DNA from 2 places in the Enterobacter sp. SM3 genome. Region 1 is predicted to be linked to the other one. Evidence: predicted binding sites of a transcription regulator. Region 1 holds the regulator's gene; the other holds the start of a gene.
What was found. The regulator PurR, encoded in region 1, represses purine synthesis genes. The targets are predictions, from matches to a motif close to CANGCAAACGTTTGCNTG.

Region 2: the regulator PurR is predicted to act here: its motif matches at 4,783-4,800, upstream of gltS (sodium/glutamate symporter).

What each region holds. Positions count from the first base shown of each region.
Region 1 is NZ_CP099971.1:2,026,921-2,034,721, reverse strand. It holds gene gloA (lactoylglutathione lyase) at 1-312, shown strand, start outside; gene rnt (ribonuclease T) at 408-1,067, shown strand; gene grxD (monothiol glutaredoxin 4) at 1,142-1,489, opposite strand; gene GVO84_RS09595 (C40 family peptidase) at 1,828-2,601, shown strand; gene sodB (superoxide dismutase [Fe]) at 2,724-3,305, shown strand; gene GVO84_RS09585 (MFS transporter) at 3,344-4,510, opposite strand; gene GVO84_RS09580 (YnhF family membrane protein) at 4,674-4,763, opposite strand; gene purR (HTH-type transcriptional repressor PurR) at 5,061-6,086, shown strand; gene punR (DNA-binding transcriptional activator PunR) at 6,104-7,015, opposite strand; gene punC (purine nucleoside transporter PunC) at 7,130-7,801, shown strand, end outside.
Region 2 is NZ_CP099971.1:120,310-128,110, reverse strand. It holds gene spoT (bifunctional GTP diphosphokinase/guanosine-3',5'-bis pyrophosphate 3'-pyrophosphohydrolase) at 1-641, shown strand, start outside; gene trmH (tRNA (guanosine(18)-2'-O)-methyltransferase TrmH) at 646-1,335, shown strand; gene recG (ATP-dependent DNA helicase RecG) at 1,339-3,420, shown strand; gene gltS (sodium/glutamate symporter) at 3,423-4,625, opposite strand; gene xanP (xanthine/proton symporter XanP) at 4,852-6,243, shown strand; gene GVO84_RS00475 (AsmA family protein) at 6,363-7,801, shown strand, end outside.

The sequences.
Region 1 (7,801 bases):
GAAAACCCGGAATACAAATACTCGCTGGCGTTCGTGGGTTACGGCCCGGAAACGGATGAAGCGGTGATCGAGCTGACCTACAACTGGGGCGTAGACAGCTATGAGCTGGGCACTGCCTACGGCCACATCGCGCTGGAAGTGGACAACGCGGCCGAAGCGTGTGAGCGCATTCGCAGCAACGGTGGTAACGTTACGCGCGAAGCGGGCCCGGTAAAAGGCGGCACCACCGTGATTGCGTTCGTGGAAGATCCGGACGGTTACAAAATCGAGCTGATTGAAGCCAAAGACGCGGGTCGCGGTCTGGGCAACTGATCCTTCAGGGCGCAACTTGCGCCCGTAGTTTTACTGCATCACCCTGCAAAATTTGCCATAATGCGCTCTGCTTTTTCCCCTAGTAAGAGACCCTGATGTCCGATAACGCTCAATTTAGCGGTCTGTGCGACCGTTTTCGTGGTTTTTATCCCGTTGTCATTGATGTAGAAACAGCCGGATTTAACGCTAAAACCGATGCGCTGCTCGAAATTGCCGCCATCACGCTGAAGATGGATGAACAGGGCTGGCTTATCCCGGACACCACGCTGCATTTCCACGTTGAACCTTTCGAAGGGGCAAACTTACAGCCGGAAGCGCTGGCGTTCAACGGTATCGATCCGCATAACCCGCTGCGTGGTGCAGTGAGTGAATATGATGCGCTGCACGCCATTTTTAAAATGGTGCGTAAAGGCATGAAAGAGAGTAACTGCAGCCGCGCCATCATGGTGGCCCATAACGCCACCTTCGATCACAGCTTTACCATGGCCGCCGCCGAGCGCGCCGCGCTCAAGCGCAATCCCTTCCACCCGTTTGTGACCTTCGACACCGCCGCACTGAGCGGCCTGGCCCTGGGGCAAACGGTGTTATCAAAGGCCTGCATCACGGCAGGAATTGAGTTTGACGGCACGCAGGCGCATTCCGCTTTATACGACACGGAGCGCACCGCAGAGCTGTTCTGTGAGATCGTCAACCGCTGGAAGCGTCTGGGCGGCTGGCCGCTGCCGATGGGTGATGAGGCCGAGCGCCAATCGTAGGTCGGGTAAGCGCAGCGCCACCCGACAAAAAAAAGCGACCACATAGCGGGTCGCTTTTTTATTTGCGCAGAAAATTACTCTGCGTCCGGCTCTTCAGTTTTGTACTTCGCCGCCGTCTCTTTGATCAGCTGCTGCAGTTCGCCGCGCTGATACATTTCAATCAGGATATCGCAGCCGCCAACCAGTTCACCGTCAACCCACAGCTGTGGGAAAGTCGGCCAGTTAGCATACTTTGGCAGCTCAGCGCGGATGTCCGGGTTCTGCAGGATATCAACGTAAGCAAAACGCTCACCACAGGCTGACAGCGCCTGAACCGCTTGTGCGGAGAAGCCGCAGCTTGGCAGCTTCGGAGAACCTTTCATATACAGCAGAATCGGGTTTTCAGCGATCTGGCGCTGGATTTTTTCAATAGTGGTGCTCATGTCTTGCTTCCTTTAACTTCTGTTACGGCATTCGTCTGACATTGTAGCGGGTCAGACTGGCATCGGAAAATAACATTTTTGTCACGTTTATACATTCTACCCCGAGTCACGCAAAGTTGCATTGCAAATGGTGTTTACCCCTGCGGCGGCCAGGGTTTTGCTTAGGGAGTGGGCAATTGTGCGACAATACGATGAATTTTTTTGCACTTGCTAACGAAACACGCTTGTAGATTGAAAAATGCTATTAACTTTCTGGGTTTTTATAGATTAGAATCGACGGGCTTTGTAAATCACACGCGGGTATTATTGATGACCTGCATTTATCAGGGGACTGCCCAGTGGCGCGGATAAATAAAATCTCGATCACGCTCTGTGCTTTACTGTTTACTTCACTCACTTTCACGCCAGTGGCAAACGCCTCTCAGCAGGCGCGGCATTCTGCTGTACAAAAAAACCATCTGGTGAAAGCCACAGAACGTAAGAAAAAAACCACCGCTAAGAACGACAAGAAAAAAACACCGGCTCAAACGAAACAGACCGCTTCCAGCAAGACGAAAACAAAACCTACCCGCACTGCCCACTCCGCCAAAAATAAAGCTTCGCAAACCGCCGCTAACCTCGTTACTGAAAAATGCATCACGCGTAAAGGCCACAAGGCGAAATGCACGAAGGTCACGAAAATAGCGGAAGTGCATAAAGTGCGAGTACAGAAAGCGCAAAAAACCGCGATGAACAAACTGATGGGGCAGATTGGCAAACCCTATCACTGGGGTGGCAGCTCGCCGCGTACCGGCTTTGACTGCAGCGGCCTCGTCTATTACGCCTATAAAGATCTGGTCAAGTTCCGCATTCCTCGTACCGCTAATGAGATGTACCACCTGCGCGATGCCTCACCGGTTGACCGCGGTGAGCTGGAAAACGGCGATCTGGTGTTCTTCCGCACTCAGGGTCGCGGCACGGCTGACCACGTCGGCGTCTATGTCGGCAACGGAAAATTCATCCAGTCACCGCGTAGCGGCCAGGATATTCAGATCACCTCTCTCAGTGAAGACTACTGGGTACGCCATTACGTCGGCGCACGTCGCGTGATGACGCCGAAAACCATTCGCTAACCCCTACCCTGCCACACCCGTGGCAGGGTAAGTTCCTCTTTTGCATACCCTTTCAATTTGCTATCCTGTCCTTGTTGTCTGTGTGGTTATTGGCAACGCAAAATACAATAAGGAGAGAAGCAATGTCGTTCGAATTACCTGCACTACCGTATGCAAAAGACGCCCTGGCACCGCACATTTCGGCGGAAACCCTGGAATATCATTACGGCAAGCATCACCAGACGTACGTCACCAACCTGAACAATCTGATCAAGGGCACCGATTTTGAAGGCAAAACGCTGGAAGAAATCGTCCGCAGCTCAGAGGGTGGCGTATTTAACAACGCCGCTCAGGTGTGGAACCACACCTTCTACTGGCACTGCCTGGCGCCGAATGCCGGCGGTGAACCTGCCGGTGAACTGGCTACCGCTATCACTGCCGCATTTGGCAGCTTCGCGGATTTCAAAGCGAAATTTACCGATGCAGCCATCAAGAACTTCGGTTCTGGCTGGACGTGGCTGGTTAAAGAGGCGGATGGCAAACTGGCTATCGTTTCCACCTCTAACGCGGGCACCCCGCTGACCACCAGCGCTAAGCCGCTGATGACCGTGGACGTATGGGAACACGCTTACTACATTGATTACCGCAACGCGCGCCCGAACTACCTGGAGCACTTCTGGGCACTGGTTAACTGGGACTTTGTCTCGAAGAACTTCGCCGCGTAAGAGACACGCAGAAGGGTTCGCCCTTCTGCGTTTTTGGTTTATTCCGCAGCGCAGGCTGCTTCAGGCTGTTTACGACCCGACATCATCACCAGCAGCAGGCCGAGCGCGGCAATAATCGCCCCCATCACCGGCACAAAGCTGTATCCCAGTCCCCCCGAAATCACGGCCCCACCGGCCGCCGCACCGAGCGCATTGCCCAGGTTGAAGGCACCGATGTTGACCGAAGATGAGAGGCCCGGCGCTTCATGGGCGACGCGCATCACGCGCATCTGCAGCGGCGGCACCACGGCGAAAGTGGCAGCTCCCCAGACGACCATCGCGATCGCGGCCCCAAACTCATTACGCGCCAGCCACGGAATGGCAATCATGATGACAATCAGCAGGGTTAAGAAGCCCTTCAGCGTCCCGCTCACGGAACGGTCGGCAAATTTCCCGCCGAGATAGTTACCGATCGAGAAGCCCACGCCAATCAGCACCAGCATCGCGGTCACAAAGAGTGGCGTTGCGTGGGTGATGTCATGCAATACCGGTGAAATATAGGTGTAGAGGGTAAACATCGCCCCTGCCCCCAGCACGGTGGTGAGCAGCGCGGAGAGCACCTGCGGACGCATCAGCACCGACAGTTCTCTACGCACGTCAGGACGTTCCCCCGCGCTGCCTTTCGGCAAGGAGAAGAACAACGCCACCATCGCAACCACGCCCAGCCCGGCAGTCGCCAGGAAGGACATACGCCAGCCGATCGCTTCCCCCAGCCAGGTTGCCGCAGGCACCCCGCCGATGTTGGCAATCGTTAGCCCCATAAACATGGTTGCCACGGCGCTCGCCTGCTTATGTTTTGGCACCACGCTGGCAGCCACGACCGACCCCAGCCCAAAGAACGCGCCGTGGTTAAGGCTGGTCAGAATGCGTGACAGCATCAATGTGGTGTAGTCCGGCGCAATCGCCGAAAGCACGTTGCCCAGGGTGAAGATCGCCATCAGGAAAATCAGCGCATTGCGGCGCGCGCGGTGCGAAAGCAGAAGCGTCATCAGCGGCGCCCCTACCATCACGCCGATAGCGTAGGCGCTGATTAACATGCCTGCCGCAGGGATCGAGACGTCTACGCCCCGGGCAATAACGGGCAGTAACCCCATCGGGGAGAATTCAGTGGTGCCAATCCCAAAAGCGCCAATCGCCAGGGCCAGCAGGGGAAAATTGATTTTCATGCGTCAACTCCGGATGCCGTGTCATGTGGTGACACAGAACAAAGAAGCGGAAAGCATGACATCAATCACAAAAAATGAGAAGTTAACAAAATGGCAAAAGATTTTTGCCAGAGAAGTAACAATCCGGGGAGTCGGGAGGGAGAAGGCTCTCCCTCCGCGTAAATCAGTGCAGCGCTGCCGTCAGACCGGCCGCGACAATCAGAGCCAGCACAACAACGGTGGTGAACAGCGAAAACTTAAGATCGGAACTCATCAATTTTTCTCCTTTTAATCCCCACACGAAAAGTGAGCTTGCTCATTTTTGCACAGATTACGTCAAAAATCTTCCTGGATTTATACTGATAACCACTTTACCTCTTCCCCTTTTCATCAAGATAGGACAAAATTCCACGCTAAATTTATTAGCGTACCGGCCATTGACCCCCTCCTGACGTCCCGTGTCGTTTTCCCGGCGTGCCGCAATTCAACATTGCGAGATAAGGGTGAGAGAAGGCAAACGTTTACCTTCAAATTTTTCAGGAGTTTAGGATATGGTCTGGAGTGACATTTAATGGCAACAATTAAAGACGTAGCAAAACGCGCAAACGTTTCCACTACAACCGTATCACATGTAATTAACAAAACCCGCTTCGTGGCGGAAGAGACGCGCAATGCCGTCTGGGCAGCGATCAAAGAGCTGCACTATTCGCCAAGCGCGGTTGCGCGTAGCCTCAAGGTTAATCACACCAAGTCCATTGGATTGCTGGCGACCAGCAGTGAAGCGGCCTATTTTGCCGAGATCATTGAAGCGGTTGAAAAAAACTGCTTCCAGAAAGGCTATACCCTGATTCTGGGCAACGCATGGAACAGCATTGAAAAACAGCGCGCCTACCTGTCGATGATGGCGCAAAAGCGCGTTGATGGCCTGCTGGTGATGTGTTCCGAGTACCCCGAATCCGTGCTGTCGATGCTGGAAGAGTATCGCCACATTCCGATGGTGGTGATGGACTGGGGCGAAGCGCGCGCGGATTTCACCGATTCCGTTATCGATAACGCCTTTGAAGGCGGCTATATGGCCGGTCGTTATCTGATCGAACGCGGTCACCGCGAGATTGGCGTGATCCCCGGTCCGCTGGAGCGCAACACCGGCGCGGGCCGTCTGGCCGGTTTTATGAAAGCGATGGAAGAAGCGCTGATCAACGTGCCGGAAAACTGGATTGTGCAGGGCGACTTTGAGCCGGAATCGGGCTACCGCGCGATGCAGCAAATCGTCTCTCAGCCGCACCGTCCGACAGCCGTTTTCTGCGGAGGCGACATCATGGCGATGGGCGCGCTCTGCGCTGCCGACGAGCTGGGCCTGCGCGTCCCGCAGGATATTTCCGTGATCGGGTATGACAACGTGCGTAACGCGCGTTTCTTCACGCCAGCGCTGACCACCATTCACCAGCCGAAAGATTCGCTGGGCGAAACGGCCTTCAATATGCTTATGGACAGGATCGTCAACAAGCGTGAAGAGTCGCAGTCCATTGAAGTTCACCCGCGTCTTATCGAACGCCGTTCCGTTGCGGATGGTCCGTTCCGCGACTACCGTCGTTAATCGCCTTACGGGGCCAGCTACGCTGGCTCCCGTAACCATTCCCGATTTAGCGTTTCGCTGTCTCCCAGATAATCCAGCAGCCAGGCCATCGCAGGCGAGACATCATTTTGCTGCCAGGTGAGGCAGCAGGCCGCATCCGGGAACGGATTCTCCAGCGTCAGCTCAACCCACTCTCCGGTATCGATGCGCGGACGCGCGAAATGAACGGGCACCATCGCGACGCACAGTCCGGCACTGAGGCACGTCGCCGACGATTCCCAGTCAGGCGCCACCACCCGCCGCTGGTTGTCAAGAAGCCAGGTAATACGCTTGGGCAATGAACGGGACGTATCCTCCAGCACCAGCGACGGCCAGTTCCGCAGCGTATCATCGCTCAGCGGCCCTTCCATCGCCGCCAGCGGATGATTGCTTGCCACCACGCACTTCCAGCTCAGCATCCCCATATCGCGAAAAGCGTAACGCCCCCCGACCGGGATCGCCTGCGTGGCCCCAATCGCCATCTCTGCCCTGCCGTCCGCCAGCGCATCCCAGACGCCGTTGAACACCTCCTGCGAGACCCGCAGCTCGACATCCGAAAAATGACGATAGAAGTCGACGATCATCTGCCGGGTGCGTTCCGGCTTAACGATGTTGTCCACCGCGATGGAAAGATGTCCCCGCCAGCCGTTGGCGATCTGCTGACACTGTTCGCGGGTGATCTGCATTTTTTTGATAACAGAACGCCCTTCCTTCAAAAACCACGCGCCTGCGGGCGTTAATTCCACATCACGATGCCGCCGTTCAAACAGCGGAACCGCCAGCCACTCCTCCAGCTGACGCACCGTGTAGCTGATTGCCGAAGGGACGCGGTGCAGCTCCTGCGCCGCACCGCTAAAGCTACCGTTACGCGCAACAGCATCGACCACTTCAAGAGAATAATCTGACCACATTTTCTGCCTGCAAAAAATTTGAATGCACCCGCCAAATATTAGCGTTTCACAAGCGGCTTTGCACTCCCTACACTCAGCGCCAATGTATACCTGCCTCCTCAGGAGAATAAAATAATGCAACCCAGGAACGGTTTTTTAGTCTGGCTCGGCGGCTTAAGCGTGCTGGGCTTTTTGGCCACCGATATGTACCTGCCGGCGTTTGCCGCCATGCAGGAAGATTTGCAAACCCCGGCTGCCGCCATCAGCGCCAGCCTGAGTTTATTCCTCGCCGGTTTTGCCTTCGCACAGCTTCTCTGGGGACCGCTCTCGGATCGCTTTGGTCGTAAACCGGTACTGCTGCTGGGCCTGGCCATTTTTGCCGTGGGCTGCCTGGGGATGCTGTGGGTACGCGATGCTACCTGGCTGCTGGTGCTGCGTTTTATTCAGGCCGTGGGCGTCTGTGCCGCGGCCGTGACCTGGCAGGCGCTGGTCACCGACTATTACCCGGCTAACCGCACTAACCGTATTTTCGCCACCATTATGCCGCTGGTGGGTCTCTCACCTGCCCTCGCCCCTCTGCTGGGCAGCTGGATCCTCGCGCATTTCGACTGGCAGGCCATCTTCGCCACGCTGTTTGCCATTACCCTGGTACTGATGCTGCCGGCGTTCGCCCTCAAGCCCGCGCATAAAAAAGAAGCGCATGCTGACGCGAAGCCGATTACCTTCACGTCCCTGCTCAGCACCAAAGCGTATCGCGGCAATGTCCTGATCTATGCCGCCTGCTCGGCAAGCTTTTTCGCGTGGCTC
Region 2 (7,801 bases), 1.9 Mb from region 1:
ACCACGCGTTGGGCGGCAGCCGTAAGCTGGCTGAAATTCCGCAGGAGAACGTCCAGCGTGAGCTGGAGCGCATGAAGCTCGCGTCGCTTGATGACCTGCTGGCAGAGATTGGCCTCGGCAACGCCATGAGCGTGGTGGTGGCGAAGAACCTGCAGCAAGGCGACACGACAGCGGTGCCAGCAACCACGCAAAGCCACGGACACCTGCCGATTAAAGGCGCGGATGGGGTGCTGATCACCTTCGCAAAATGCTGTCGTCCAATTCCTGGCGACCCGATTATTGCGCACGTCAGCCCGGGCAAAGGGCTGGTTATCCACCACGAGTCCTGTCGTAACATTCGCGGCTACCAGAAAGAAGCCGAGAAATTTATGGCTGTCGAGTGGGATAAAGAGACCGCACAGGAATTTATCACCGAAATTAAGGTGGATATGTTCAACCACCAGGGTGCCCTGGCGAACCTGACGGCAGCGATCAACACGGCCTCTTCCAATATTCAGAGCCTGAATACGGAAGAAAAAGATGGCCGTGTGTACAGCGCCTTTATTCGTCTGACCGCCCGCGACCGCGTGCATCTGGCGAATATTATGCGCAAGATCCGCGTCATGCCGGACGTGATTAAAGTCACCCGAAACCGAAACTAGGTTTATGAATTCACAACGTTATGCACGTATCTGCGAAATGCTCGCCAGGCGTCAGCCTGACCTGACGGTCTGCATGGAGCAGGTGCATAAGCCTCATAACGTCTCTGCTATCGTTCGTACCGCAGATGCCGTCGGTGTGCATGAAGTGCACGCCGTCTGGCCGGACGGCCGTATGCGCAATACGGTCTCGGCGGCGGCAGGCAGCAACAGCTGGGTGTCTGTCAAAAATCATCACACCATTGGCGAAGCCGTATCGCACCTGAAAGGGCGCGGGATGCAGATCCTGGCCACTAACCTGTCCGCTAAAGCCGTAGATTTCCGCGAGATCGACTACACCCGCCCGACCTGCATTTTGATGGGTCAGGAGAAAACCGGGATCACCCGGGAAGCGCTGGATCTGGCGGATCGGGACATCATCATTCCGATGATCGGCATGGTCCAGTCTCTCAACGTCTCCGTGGCGTCCGCGCTCATTCTGTATGAAGCGCAGCGCCAGCGTCAGAACGCCGGGATGTACGAGCGCAGCAACAGCATGCTGCCGGAAGAGGAACAGCAGCGCCTGCTGTTTGAAGGTGGTTATCCGGTGCTGGCTCGCGTTGCGAAGCAGAAAAAATTGCCTTACCCCCACGTCAACGCGCAGGGCGAAATTGAAGCCGATGCCGAGTGGTGGGCCACCATGCAGTACGCCGGGTAAGCGATGAAAGGCCGCCTGCTGGATGCCATCCCGCTTAACAGCCTGACGGGCGTGGGCGCGGCGCAAAGCAATAAGCTGGCAAAAATTGGCCTGCACACCGTGCAGGATCTCCTGCTTCACCTCCCCCTGCGTTACGAAGACCGCACCCAGCTCTACAAGATTGGCGATCTCCTTCCCGCGATTTACGCCACCGTTGAAGGCGAGGTCCTGAACTGCAACATCACCTTCGGCGGACGCCGGATGATGACCTGCCAGATCAGCGACGGCACCGGCATTCTCACCATGCGTTTTTTCAACTTCAGCGCGGCGATGAAAAACAGCCTGGCGACGGGCCGCAGGGTGCTGGCCTATGGCGAAGCCAAACGCGGGAAATACGGCGCAGAGATGATCCACCCGGAGTACCGCGTGCAGGGCGATCTCAGCACGCCGGAAATGCAGGAGACGCTCACCCCGGTTTACCCAACGACCGAAGGCATCAAGCAGGCGACGCTGCGTAAGCTCACCGATCAGGCGCTGGAGCTGCTGGATACCTGCGCCATTACCGAACTGCTGCCGCCCGAGCTGGCGCAGGGCATGATGAGCCTGCCCGAGGCGCTGCGCACCCTGCACCGCCCGCCGCCAACGCTGCAGCTCAGCGATTTAGAAAGCGGCAAACACCCCGCCCAACAGCGTCTTATCCTTGAGGAATTACTGGCCCATAACCTGAGCATGCTGGCGCTTCGCGCGGGCGCACAGCGTTTCCATGCCCAGCCCTTAAGCCCGCGTGATGAGCTCAAAGATAAGCTGCTGGCCTCGCTGCCGTTTAAACCCACCGGCGCACAGGCGCGCGTCACCGCCGAAATCGAACGCGATATGGCGCTCGACGTGCCGATGATGCGCCTGGTGCAGGGCGACGTAGGTTCCGGTAAAACGCTGGTCGCCGCGCTGGCGGCCCTGCGCGCGATCGCCCACGGTAAACAGGTGGCGCTGATGGCGCCGACCGAGCTGCTGGCCGAGCAGCACGCCAATAATTTCCGCGCCTGGTTTGCGCCGCTGGGGATTGAAGTGGGCTGGCTTGCCGGGAAGCAAAAAGGCAAAGCGCGTCTTGCGCAACAGGAGGCTATTGCCAGCGGGCAGGTGCAGATGATTGTCGGCACGCACGCCATCTTCCAGGAGCAGGTGCAGTTTAACGGTCTTGCGCTGGTGATTATCGACGAGCAGCACCGCTTCGGCGTGCATCAGCGTCTGGCACTGTGGGAGAAAGGCCTGCAGCAGGGCTTCCACCCGCACCAGCTGATCATGACCGCCACGCCGATTCCGCGCACCCTGGCGATGACCGCCTACGCCGATCTGGATACCTCCACCATTGACGAACTGCCGCCGGGCCGTACGCCGGTCACAACGGTCGCGATTCCTGACACGCGCCGCAGCGATATCATCGACCGCGTGCGCAACGCCTGCACCCATGAAGGGCGTCAGGCCTACTGGGTCTGTACGCTGATTGAAGAGTCTGAACTGCTGGAAGCACAGGCTGCCGAAGCAACGTGGGAAGAGCTTAAGCTGGCGCTGCCGGAGCTGAACGTGGGTCTGGTTCACGGACGCATGAAGCCCGCCGAAAAACAGGCGGTGATGCAGTCGTTCAAACAGGGTGATTTGCATCTGCTGATCGCCACCACGGTGATCGAAGTCGGCGTGGACGTCCCGAATTCCAGCCTGATGATCATCGAAAACCCGGAACGTCTCGGCCTTGCCCAGCTCCACCAGCTGCGCGGGCGCGTTGGTCGTGGCGCGGTAGCGTCCCACTGCGTACTGCTCTACAAAGCCCCGCTCTCAAAAACCGCCCAGATGCGGTTGCAGGTGCTGCGCGACAGCAACGACGGTTTTGTGATTGCGCAAAAAGACCTGGAGATCCGCGGCCCGGGCGAACTGCTCGGCACGCGTCAGACGGGGAACGCGGAATTCAAAGTGGCGGATTTGCTGCGCGATCAGGCGATGATCCCCGAAGTTCAGCGCCTGGCTCGCCATATTCATGAACGCTACCCCGAACAGGCGGCAGCGTTAATTGAGCGCTGGATGCCGGAAACCGAGCGCTATTCCAACGCCTGATCTCAGGCAAACATCGGCAACATCAGGTACAGCTTGATCACCAGCGCGTTGACGATATCAATGAAGAAGGCGCCAACCATCGGGACCACCAGAAACGCCATGTGCGATGGCCCGAACCGTTCGGTGATCGCCTGCATGTTGGCGATAGCCGTTGGGGTAGCCCCCAGGCCAAACCCGCAGTGACCCGCCGCCAGCACCGCCGCATCGTAGTTTTTGCCCATCATGCGCCAGGTCACGAACATGGCGTACAGCGCCATAAACAGCGCCTGCACCGCCAGAATCGCCACCATCGGCAGCGCCAGCGAGGCCAGCTCCCACAGCTTGAGGCTCATCAGCGCCATCGCCAAGAACAGCGACAGGCAGACGTTGCCGAGCACCGATACCGCCCGTTCAAACACGCGGTAGAAGCCCATCAGCGCCAGACCGTTGCTCAGGATCACCCCGATAAACAGCACGCAAACAAACGTCGGCAGTTCAAACGCCGAGCCCGCCAGCCATTGCGCAACCACTTTGCCCACGGTCAAGCAGATGGCGATCGTCGCGATGGTTTCAATCAGCACCAGCGAGGTAATGCTGCGCCCGACGTCCGGCTTTTCGAACGCGGTCGGCACCAGCTCATCGTCAGGCCTGCCGTTGGGCGTGGTGGAGTGTTTAACCAGATACCGCGCCACCGGGCCGCCAATCAGGCCACCTAGCACCAGACCAAAGGTCGCACAGGCCATCGCCACCTCCGTCGCGTTTTCAAACCCGTAGCGCTCGATGAACAGCTTGCTCCACGCAGCTCCGGTACCGTGACCGCCCGAAAGGGTAATCGACCCCGCCAGCAGCCCCATCAGCGGATCCAGCCCCAGCAGCGTCGCCATCCCGATGCCGATGGCGTTTTGCATCAGCAGCAGCCCCACCACCACAATCAGGAATACGCCGAGCACTTTACCGCCCGCCCGCAGGCTTGCCAGGTTGGCGTTCAGGCCGATGGTGGCAAAGAAGGCCAGCATTAGCGGGTCTTTCAGGGACATGTCAAAATCAATTTCCCAGCCCATGCTTTTTTTCAGTATCAGCAGGGCCAGCGCCACCAGCAGACCGCCGGCGACAGGTTCAGGAATGGTGTATTTCTTCAGAAGGGAAACGCTATGTACCAGCTTACGGCCAAGCAGTAAGACCAGCGTTGCGGCAACAAGGGTCGACAACGTATCGAGATGAATCATAGAAGGCTCCTGTTATGCGCGTGTTCCATACACACGCGGCGTTATCCTGGGCCGGTTTGCGCTCTTCATGAGCTCCCGGCGCGAAAAAGTGTAATTTTTTTTCCCGATGCGTTGTAGAAAACCTGCTCACAGCGGCAGATTTTCTTCCCTTTTTTTGCTGGCAATCGTTTGCTTTTACCAGGTGGTCAGATAAAATGCCCGCTTTTCCACCGTGGGATTGCCGCCGATGTCCGTTAACACCATAGAGTCGCCTGATGCGCAACCGATTGCGCAGAAGCAAAATAGCGAACTGATTTACCGCCTTGAAGACCGCCCGCCGCTGCCGCAAACGCTTTTCGCCGCCTGCCAGCATCTTCTGGCGATGTTTGTTGCGGTGATCACCCCGGCGCTGCTGATTTGCCAGGCGCTCGGTTTACCGGCGCAGGACACGCAGCACATTATCAGCATGTCTCTCTTCGCCTCCGGCGTGGCCTCGATTATTCAAATTAAAGCGTGGGGTCCGGTAGGGTCGGGATTATTGTCGATTCAGGGCACCAGCTTTAACTTCGTGGCACCGCTGATCATGGGCGGTACGGCGCTCAAAACCGGCGGTGCGGATGTTCCGACCATGATGGCGGCGCTGTTCGGCACGCTGATGCTGGCCAGCTGTACGGAGATGGTGATCTCCCGCGTTCTGCATCTGGCACGCCGCGTCATCACCCCGCTGGTTTCCGGCGTCGTCGTGATGATTATCGGCCTGTCGCTGATCCAGGTGGGCCTGACGTCCATCGGCGGCGGTTATGCCGCAATGAGCGACCACACCTTCGGCGCGCCGAAAAACCTGCTGCTGGCGGGCGTGGTGCTGGCGATCATTATTCTGCTTAACCGTCAGCGTAACCCTTACCTGCGCGTCGCCTCGCTGGTGATCGCCATGGCGGCGGGTTACCTGCTGGCGTGGGCGCTGGGCATGCTGCCTGAGAACACCGCGCCGACCAACAGCGCGCTGATCACCGTCCCTACGCCGCTTTACTACGGACTGGGCATTGACTGGGGCCTGCTCCTGCCGCTGATGCTGGTCTTTATGATCACCTCTCTGGAGACTATCGGTGATATCACCGCCACCTCCGACGTCTCCGAGCAGCCGGTGTCCGGCCCGCTGTACATGAAGCGCCTGAAAGGCGGCGTGCTGGCAAACGGTTTGAACTCGTTTGTCTCTGCCGTATTCAACACCTTCCCGAACTCCTGCTTTGGTCAGAACAACGGCGTGATCCAGCTGACCGGCGTGGCCAGCCGCTACGTCGGTTTTGTGGTGGCGCTGATGCTGATCGTCCTCGGCCTGTTCCCGGCGGTAAGCGGCTTTGTGCAGCACATCCCTGAGCCGGTGCTGGGCGGCGCAACGCTGGTGATGTTCGGGACTATCGCGGCCTCCGGCGTGCGTATCGTCTCCCGCGAGCCGCTGAACCGCCGCGCGATCATGATTATCGCGCTGTCGCTGGCCGTCGGTCTGGGTGTTTCCCAGCAGCCGCTGATCCTGCAGTTTGCGCCTGACTGGGTGAAAAACCTGCTCTCTTCCGGCATTGCCGCGGGCGGTATCACCGCTATCGTACTGAACCTCGTTTTCCCGCCTGAAAAGAACTGATCCTCTTCACGGCAGGCAGTCAATGCCTGCCGTGACATCTAATTACACCATTCCCGCCTTGAGGATTGCGCATAAATCGTGCATAACTCCCTTATGTGCGTTTTGCGGGATGGAAGACCATGAAATTTATTGGAAAGCTCCTCATCTATCTTCTGGTAGCCCTGCTCATTGTGATGCTGGCGCTCTACATTCTGCTCCAGACCCGCTGGGGCGCGTCTCAGGTCAGCAGCTGGGTGACGGTGAATACCGACTACGAACTCAGTTTCGACAAGATGAATCACCGCTTTTCGTCGCCTTCCCACATCATTCTGGAAAACGTCACCTTCGGTCGGGACGGTAAACCCGCCACGCTGGTAGCCAAAAAAGTCGATATTGGCCTGAGCAGCCGCCAGATAACCGATCCGCTGCATATGGATACCATCACCCTGTTCGACGGCACGCTGAATCTCTCGCCCCAGACGGCGCCGCTGCCTTTCCAGGCGGATTGCCTGCAGTTGAACGACATGGCGTTTAACAGCCCGAATACCGAATGGGACCTGAGCGCGCAGAAGGTCACGGGCGGCGTCAGCCCGTGGCAGCCGGAAGCGGGCAACGTGCTGGGGAACAACGCGCAGATTCAGATGAGCGCAGGCTCGCTGACCCTGAACGGCGTACCGGCCACCAACGTGCTGATCGAAGGCCAGCTTAACGGCAAGGAGGTGGTGCTGAAAACGATTGGTGCCGATATGGCCCGCGGCTCGCTCACCGGCTCCGCCCTGCGCAACGCCGACGGGAGCTGGATTATCGACACCATGCGCCTGAACGAGATCCGCCTGCAGAGCGATAAAACGCTGATGGCGTTCTTCGCGCCGCTGGCCACCATCCCCTCTCTGCAGATTGGTCGTCTGGACGTGACCGACGCCCGGCTTCAGGGCCCGGACTGGGCGGTGACCGATCTCGACTTAAGCCTGCGCAACCTGACGTTAAGCAAAGGCGACTGGCAGAGCCAGGAAGGCCGCCTGTCCATGAACGCCAGCGAGTTAATCTACGGCTCGCTGCATCTTTTCGACCCGATCCTGAATGCGGAGTTTTCCCCACAGGGTATGGCACTGCGTCAGTTCACCTCCCGCTGGGAGGGCGGCATGGTACGCACCTCCGGCAGCTGGCTGCGCGACGGTAAAGCGCTGGTGCTGGACGATGTCGCTATCGCCGGGCTGGAATACACCCTGCCGCAGAACTGGAAAACGCTGTGGATGGAGCCTCTGCCGGAATGGCTGAACAGCGTCACGCTGCAAAAATTCGGCCTGAGCCGCAACCTGGTGATCGACATCGATCCCGCCTTCCCGTGGCAGATCACCTCTCTGGACGGCTATGGCGCAAACCTGCAGCTGGTGAAAGATCGCCAGTGGGGTATCTGGGACGGCAGCGCAACATTGAACGGTGCGGCCGCAACCTTTAACCGCGTGGACGTGCGCCGTCCGTCGCTGGCGCTGAATGCAAACGCCGCCACGGTGAACATTACCGACCTGAGCGCGTTTACCGAGAAAGGTATTCTGGAAGCCACGGCGACGGTTTCACA